Regions from separate parts of the Marinomonas sp. ef1 genome, predicted to be linked through region 2. Evidence: predicted binding sites of a transcription regulator. Region 2 holds the regulator's gene; each other region holds the start of a gene.
What was found. Region 2 encodes PhoB, which activates phosphate uptake and scavenging genes when phosphate is short. Its sites were predicted from a motif close to TGTCATANNNNTGTCANA; they were not measured.

Region 1 (2,210 bases), on a different contig from region 2:
AGAAATGAAGCGGTATAAAAATTCACCACGCTCATCATCACCTAGGTAAACCACGACATGTCCATTCGCTGCAATAGTCAGTTCAGCGTTTTCGTGTTTAAAACGACCGAGAGCCGTGCGCTTTTTAGGACGCGAAGTTGGATCTAGTGGATCGATCTCTACAATGTAACCAAAGCGGTTTGGCTCATTTGGCTCTTTAACTAGGTTAAAACGATCATCCGCCATAGCCCAGTTGTAGCGACCTTCGGTGCTCATGCCGTAGCGTTTGAATGCTTCAGGCATTTTGTAGTCTTTGTCGTTTGCCGTGAAGTAGCCATTAAAGTTCTCTTCACAAGTCAAATAAGTACCCCATGGCGTTTGTCCATTGCCACAGTTATTCCAAGTCCCTTTAGCCACTAAACCTTTAGGGTCTTCTGATGTTTGCATCCATTTATGACCACGCGCTGGGCCAGTAATATCCATGGCTGTATCAGCAGTAATGCGGCGGTTGTAAGGAGAGTCCTGGACGATGCCCCATTTACCACCACGTTGCGCCACCTCGATAATGGATACGCCATGGGCTGCTTTGTTCTTGCGGACATCATCAGCTGTTGCAGGCATGCCATCACCACGATTAGCGTGAAGTGTTTTCTCATTGGTATATTCATTGTTAATGGCCATGATTTGTTTGCCATCTTTAGAGAAGAAAGCCATGCCGTCATTATGATCGCCAAATGCTAACTCTTGAGAAGCGCCTGTGCCACCTGTCGCCGCATCAAAAGCAGGAGCATTGCTGAACAATGGGTCCCCCCAAGAAGCGACCACTTCCCATTTGTAGCCTTCAGGTACAGTCACGGTATCCAACGAGTTGGCTTTTACCATGCTGAATGCAAGACGAGACTCTGCCGTTCCAGCAGCTAGCGCTTTACCCGCAGCCAATGTCGTCGAGCCCATAACAAAAGCACCAGCTCCAACGGCCACACCGCCACCTAAAAAGCCGCGGCGAGAGACCATTTTAGTAGCGACTTCTTCGAACTCTACCACTTCAGGTGCTGGTCGTACCAGCTCATCTAATTCATCAAACCCTAGTTTTCTGTTGTTCTTGATATTCATAACACTGCCCTATTATTTATAAAAAATTTGTCGCCTAGGCACTCGAACTTCGGGGGCTTACCCTTTATAAATCGATCCTGGCTACTGGTTTTAGTGTCTATTTTTCAAATACGCTGCTTCCCCCTGCAAAAGGAAACTATCAATGAATTTACGGATAAAACATTACATAGAAATGACAGTAGAACGACATTGTGTTTAGATGAAAAAACATGTGTCAGGAAGACTCATATAAAAGACAAAAAAACGAGCAGCATCATAATAAAAAATATATCTATTAAAGGATGAATTTATGGTTAAGACCTTACGCAACATTCCAATTCGCTTACGCCTAACAGGTTTAGTAGTCTTTTTTTCATTAGGGCTCATCTCTGTTGTTTATTTATCGCTAACCGTCAGCAAGCAATCCTTGCTAGATGAAAAATACGCACAAACAAAAAACGTTGTTGAAACCGCTACAGGTGTATTCAATTACTTTTACAAACTTGAACAATCTGGAGAGCTAAGCCAAGCTGATGCCCAGCGCTATGCAATGAACATGGTTAAAGATACCCGCTATGCAAAGTCTGAATATTTCTGGATTAATGACTACAACGCAGCCATGGTTATGCACTCGGTAAACCCTTCTCTAGATGGCAAAGACCTATCCAACTTAGAAGACCCCAATGGCAAAAAGCTCTTCTCAGAGTTTGTCAAAGTGGTTAAAGCACAAGAAGCTGGTTTTGTGGATTACCTTTGGCCAAAACCTGGAAATAACACACCTGTAGAGAAAATATCTTATGTCCAAGGCTTTAAACCGTGGGGATGGATCATTGGCTCAGGTATTTACTTAGATGATGTGGACACACAATATAATAAAGAGGTCACTAAACTAGGTTCAATTAGTGCAGTCATTATACTAATCGCCCTCTTCATTTCCTTTTTGATAGTACGATCTATTCTTGTACCTATTGGGCAAATACAATCCGCCTTGCATAACATTGCAGATGGTGAAGGTGACTTAAGAGCCCGCCTACCTGAATCCGGTAAAGATCAATTGACCCAAATTGCCATTTACTACAATACGTTTGTAGAGCGCCTTTCACTCACTCTTAGTAAAGCTGTTCTGCTTAACCAAGAAG
Region 2 (2,210 bases):
GTTTGAATTTCTAAATACACGCCATCTTTGGCTGGAGACTTGATGACCAAAGGTTCACCGAAGCGTTTTTGGCTGAAGTATCGGAAAAACTCAGGACTACGGACAATATTGGTAATCACTTGGCCGCGATCGACAGGACGCATTAATCCAAGAAAATGTGCTGCCGAGTTATTCCACCATTCCAAGTTGCCTTGGTTATCAGCCATGATAACGCCTTCTTTTAAGGCGGTTGTAGAGCTTTCAATTCTTGTTAGGGCTTGGCGCATGCGACGTTTGGATTTGCGCTGTTTCTTATGCAATCGATAGACTGCATCGAATACTTCACCCCAAATTCCACTGGCTTCTGGCGGTGCTGCACGACCAGAATGACGCAGCCAATTATGGAATTGATATAGCTGATAAAGTTGCCAGTACAAAGAGCCTAAAACGTACAGCAGCAAAACACCCAACAACTGACCAATGACTAGGCCTATGACAATGCAGGCTGCGAGCCCCGCGAGCCAAGTAATAATGGTGTTTCGCCAAACTGTTTTCATACGGACCTTTTTGCTGAGAAGCGGTAGCCTGTTCCTCGTACAGTTTGTATCAAGAAATCATGAGTACTACCAATGGCTTTGCGTAAACGACGTATATGGACGTCAACGGTACGTTCTTCAACGTAGACATTTCCACCCCATACTTGATCCAACAATTGTGCTCTTGAATAGGCACGCTCTTGATGGGTCATGAGAAACTTTAATAGACGGTATTCTGTCGGCCCCATATCTAAAGGACGGCTGCCTATGGTAACTCGTTGACTAATTGGATCAAGGGTTAGGCCTTCGATTTCGATTGGCTCATCAACCCCTTGAGGTGTCGCGCGGCGCAAGACAGCTTTGAGTCGTGCAACTAATTCACGAGGTGAGAAAGGCTTGGTGATGTAATCATCCGCGCCAACTTCTAAACCTTGGATCTTATTGTCTTCTTCACTTTTCGCGGTCAGCATAATGACCGGAATTTCAGCCGTCGTAGTGTCTTTTTTCAATCTGCGAGTAAGCTCAATACCGCTACCGCCGGGCATCATCCAATCTACAAGAATTAGATCTGGACGGTGGTCCACAATGATTTCATGCGCTTGCTGAATGTTTTCTGCTTCCAAATACTCGTAGCCTGCCATTTCAAGAGCGATGGCGATCATTTCGCGTATGGAAGATTCGTCGTCAATAATTAATACTTTTTTACCGGTCACAGGATTTATCCTCATCTCAGGAACGGTTTCATTAAAGCGATCTAATGTGACAATTCGGTTACATTGTCACAACTTTGCCATATATTACATAAAATAGCTTGCGACTAGACCAATGAAGACACAGTAACCAACGCGGTTGTTATCTAAAAAAGATCGGAAGTAAGCTTGGCGGTCGCGTTCTTTTGCTTGTTTAAATTGTTGATAAAAGAGTCCGACACAAACGATTAGTGATACAAAGTATAGCCAATGTAGTCCTGCTAGTAGGCCAATCCACGTCAATAAAGATAAGGTTAGCCCTTGCAGGCAAACAATGACAAATAAATCGTATTGCCCAAATAAGATTGCGGTGGATTTGACGCCTATTTTGAGATCATCTGGACGGTCTGTCATTGCATAATACGTGTCATAAGCAATGGTCCAAAAGCAATTCGCGACAAACAACATCCATAATTCGGGATCTGTTAAGTCCCCACCTTGGGCGCTGTAGGCCATAGGGATCGCCCAAGAAAAGGCCAAACCAAGGAAAAGCTGAGGCAGATGAGTATATCGTTTCATAAATGGATACAGTGCAGCAAGGCCCAAACCTGCAAACGACAGTAAAATAGTCCTCAGATCGGTAAATAGCACTAGGATAAAACTTAAAATCGATAAAGCACAAAACAGCATCAGTGCTTCTTTTTCGGATACTCGACCAGAAGGCAAAGGGCGATTTTTGGTGCGATCAACAAAACCATCGATTTTTCTATCCGCGTAGTCGTTAATGACACAGCCCGCTGAGCGCATGCTGAAAACACCTAAAATAAAGATAATCACCAAATGCCATTGAGGCATACCATCGGCTGCCAGCCATAGCGCCCACAATGTTGGCCACATCAGCAAAAATGAGCCGATAGGGCGGTTGAATCGAGTTAATTCTGCGTAGTCTTTAAGTTTGTTCATAACAATCCAAACGGCGTTTTTAGTTGGTTAATTTCATCAAAGA
Region 3 (2,210 bases), on a different contig from region 2:
GTACCAGAATCTACTGCCAAGCGGGCTAAAGAAGACAACGGGTTATTGCAACAAAGAGAGAATAGAGAAACGGCAACAGTAAATAATCCGTTTGTTTTAACACCTCATAAACCGAATTATTTTTTACCTATTGCTTATACATCTAATCCTAACGATCGTGCTTTTTTAGGTGATGCGAGCGATTCTGAAAGTCTACAAAGCGTAGAGTTTAAGTTTCAATTTAGTCTTAAGTTTCCCGTTGCTTATGATGTAGTGGGTAGAAATAGTAGTTTGTGGTTTGCTTACACGCAGCAAGCTTATTGGCAGGCGTATAACAGTAGTATCTCGGCACCTTTTCGTGATACTAACCATGAGCCTGAAGCCTTTATTGTTACCAAGCCAAAGCATGGTTTTCTAGGTATTAACCCTGATTATGTGTCTTACGGCTTTGTTCATCAGTCCAATGGCCAGTCAAATGAGCTGTCTCGTTCGTGGAATCGATTTTATGTGGACTTCCTGTTTGAGCATGGCGATACCGCTTTTTCTTTTAAGCCTTGGTATCGGATTCCTGAGAGCTCAAAGGTTGATGATAACCCGAATATTGAAAACTATTACGGCTATGGTGAGTTCAATATAATACACGTTATTGATGATTATACGATTGACGTAATGTTGAGAAATAACCTTAAATCATCCGATAACAGAGGGGCTATCCAGGTCGGTTTTACTTTTCCTTTGTGGGGTAAAAGCCGTGGCTATATTCAGTACTTTAATGGTTATGGGCAATCCTTATTGGATTATAATCATCAGACTCAGTCGCTTGGTATTGGGATAATGCTTACTAACTGGCTATAGCTTGATCATAGGCTTTAAATAATCTGATATTGTAAGCTTTGAAGTGCCTCGTTATGACGAGGTATTTTTTTGCCTGAAAGTTGTGATTACTGTCTGTCACTAAGTTGTCATAGTAATGCCACAGAACGGACATTTTACTGGTTTATGTTGAGAGTAAGACAAAACCAGTGAGGTGATAAGTATGAACATACTTCAGAATATCCACGCAGTAGATGTACAGACTTTTTCTTGGTGTATGGCTAGAAAGCACCGAGCGACACTGACTCGTATTGGGCGCGCTATTTCATTTTCAGCGGATGGCCCGATTTATGCTTTTTTAGCGCTTTTATTTTGGTTTGCTGGAGAGCTCTCTTTGACGCTTGTTTTGCTATTGGGCTTTGCAGTCGAGCGTATTCTATATCTTGTTTTAAAACGAGGTTTTAAGCGTAATCGTCCAGCTGATGCGCTCGATAATTTTAGCAGTTTTATTATTCCTTCTGATCAATTTTCTTTCCCATCAGGACATACCTCAGGGGCATTTTTTATGGCCTTTTGTTTATCTGAATGGTTTCCAAGTATGAACCTGATGTTGTATTTTTGGGCAGCAAATGTGGGCTTATCGCGCATTTTTCTTGGTGTTCATTTCCCAACTGATACGGTAATTGGTGCTTTGTTAGGCACGGCTTGTGCTGCGTTAGCAATAGGGATATTAGCATGAAAATATTGTACGGTGTTCAAGGGACAGGTAATGGTCATATTACTCGAGCAAGAGCTATGGCAGCAGAAATGCATGCTGCTGGCGTAGAAGTTGATTTTGTTTTTTCTGGTCGTCCGCCAGAAGATTACTTTGATATGGCTGTATTTGGTAACTATCGAACCTTCCAAGGTTTGAGCTTTGTGGCGCGAAATGGGCAACTAGATCTGTACGCAACTTGTAAAAGTGTCAATTTTTATAAGCTGTACCGAGACATTCGCTCGATAGATACCCGTGGTTACGATTTGGTGATTACGGATTTTGAGCCTATTGTCGCTTGGGCGGCCAAACGTCAAGGTGTGCCTTGCGTAGGGTTTGGTCATCAGTATGCATTTAAATATGATATTCCTCGCTATAAGAAGAACTTTATTGCTCAGTGGATAATGTCAAACTTTGCGCCCGCTGCGACTCAGCTAGGTGCTCATTGGCATCACTTTGGTCATCCCATTTTGCCGCCACTCATTCATGCTCAGCAAATAAAAAACATGGCCGATCCTGAGCAAGTTTTAGTCTATCTGCCCTTTGAAAACAGTGAAGCTGTGTTGGATTGGCTAGATGGCGTGCCGAATTATCGTTTCCGTCTTCATTGCAAAGATATTGAGCCTGGTGTGTATGGCAATGTAGAAGTGTTCCCTTTTGGTCG

Region 1: CCS02_RS18620 (PhoX family protein) is a predicted target of PhoB. The motif match lies at 1,253-1,270, and genes of this name have one in related genera.
Region 3: CCS02_RS18655 (phosphatase PAP2 family protein) is a predicted target of PhoB. The motif match lies at 929-946, and genes of this name have one in related genera.

What each region holds. Positions count from the first base shown of each region.
Region 1 covers NZ_NHTT01000016.1:26,021-28,230, reverse strand. Annotated here, with positions in the region: gene CCS02_RS18620 (PhoX family protein) at 1-1,092, opposite strand, end outside; gene CCS02_RS18615 (methyl-accepting chemotaxis protein) at 1,382-2,210, shown strand, end outside.
Region 2 covers NZ_NHTT01000004.1:221,408-223,617, forward strand. Annotated here, with positions in the region: gene phoR (phosphate regulon sensor histidine kinase PhoR) at 1-536, opposite strand, end outside; gene phoB (phosphate regulon transcriptional regulator PhoB) at 533-1,228, opposite strand; gene ubiA (4-hydroxybenzoate octaprenyltransferase) at 1,313-2,167, opposite strand; gene CCS02_RS07580 (chorismate--pyruvate lyase family protein) at 2,164-2,210, opposite strand, start outside.
Region 3 covers NZ_NHTT01000016.1:35,540-37,749, forward strand. Annotated here, with positions in the region: gene CCS02_RS18650 (phospholipase A) at 1-834, shown strand, start outside; gene CCS02_RS18655 (phosphatase PAP2 family protein) at 1,016-1,531, shown strand; gene CCS02_RS18660 (MJ1255/VC2487 family glycosyltransferase) at 1,528-2,210, shown strand, end outside.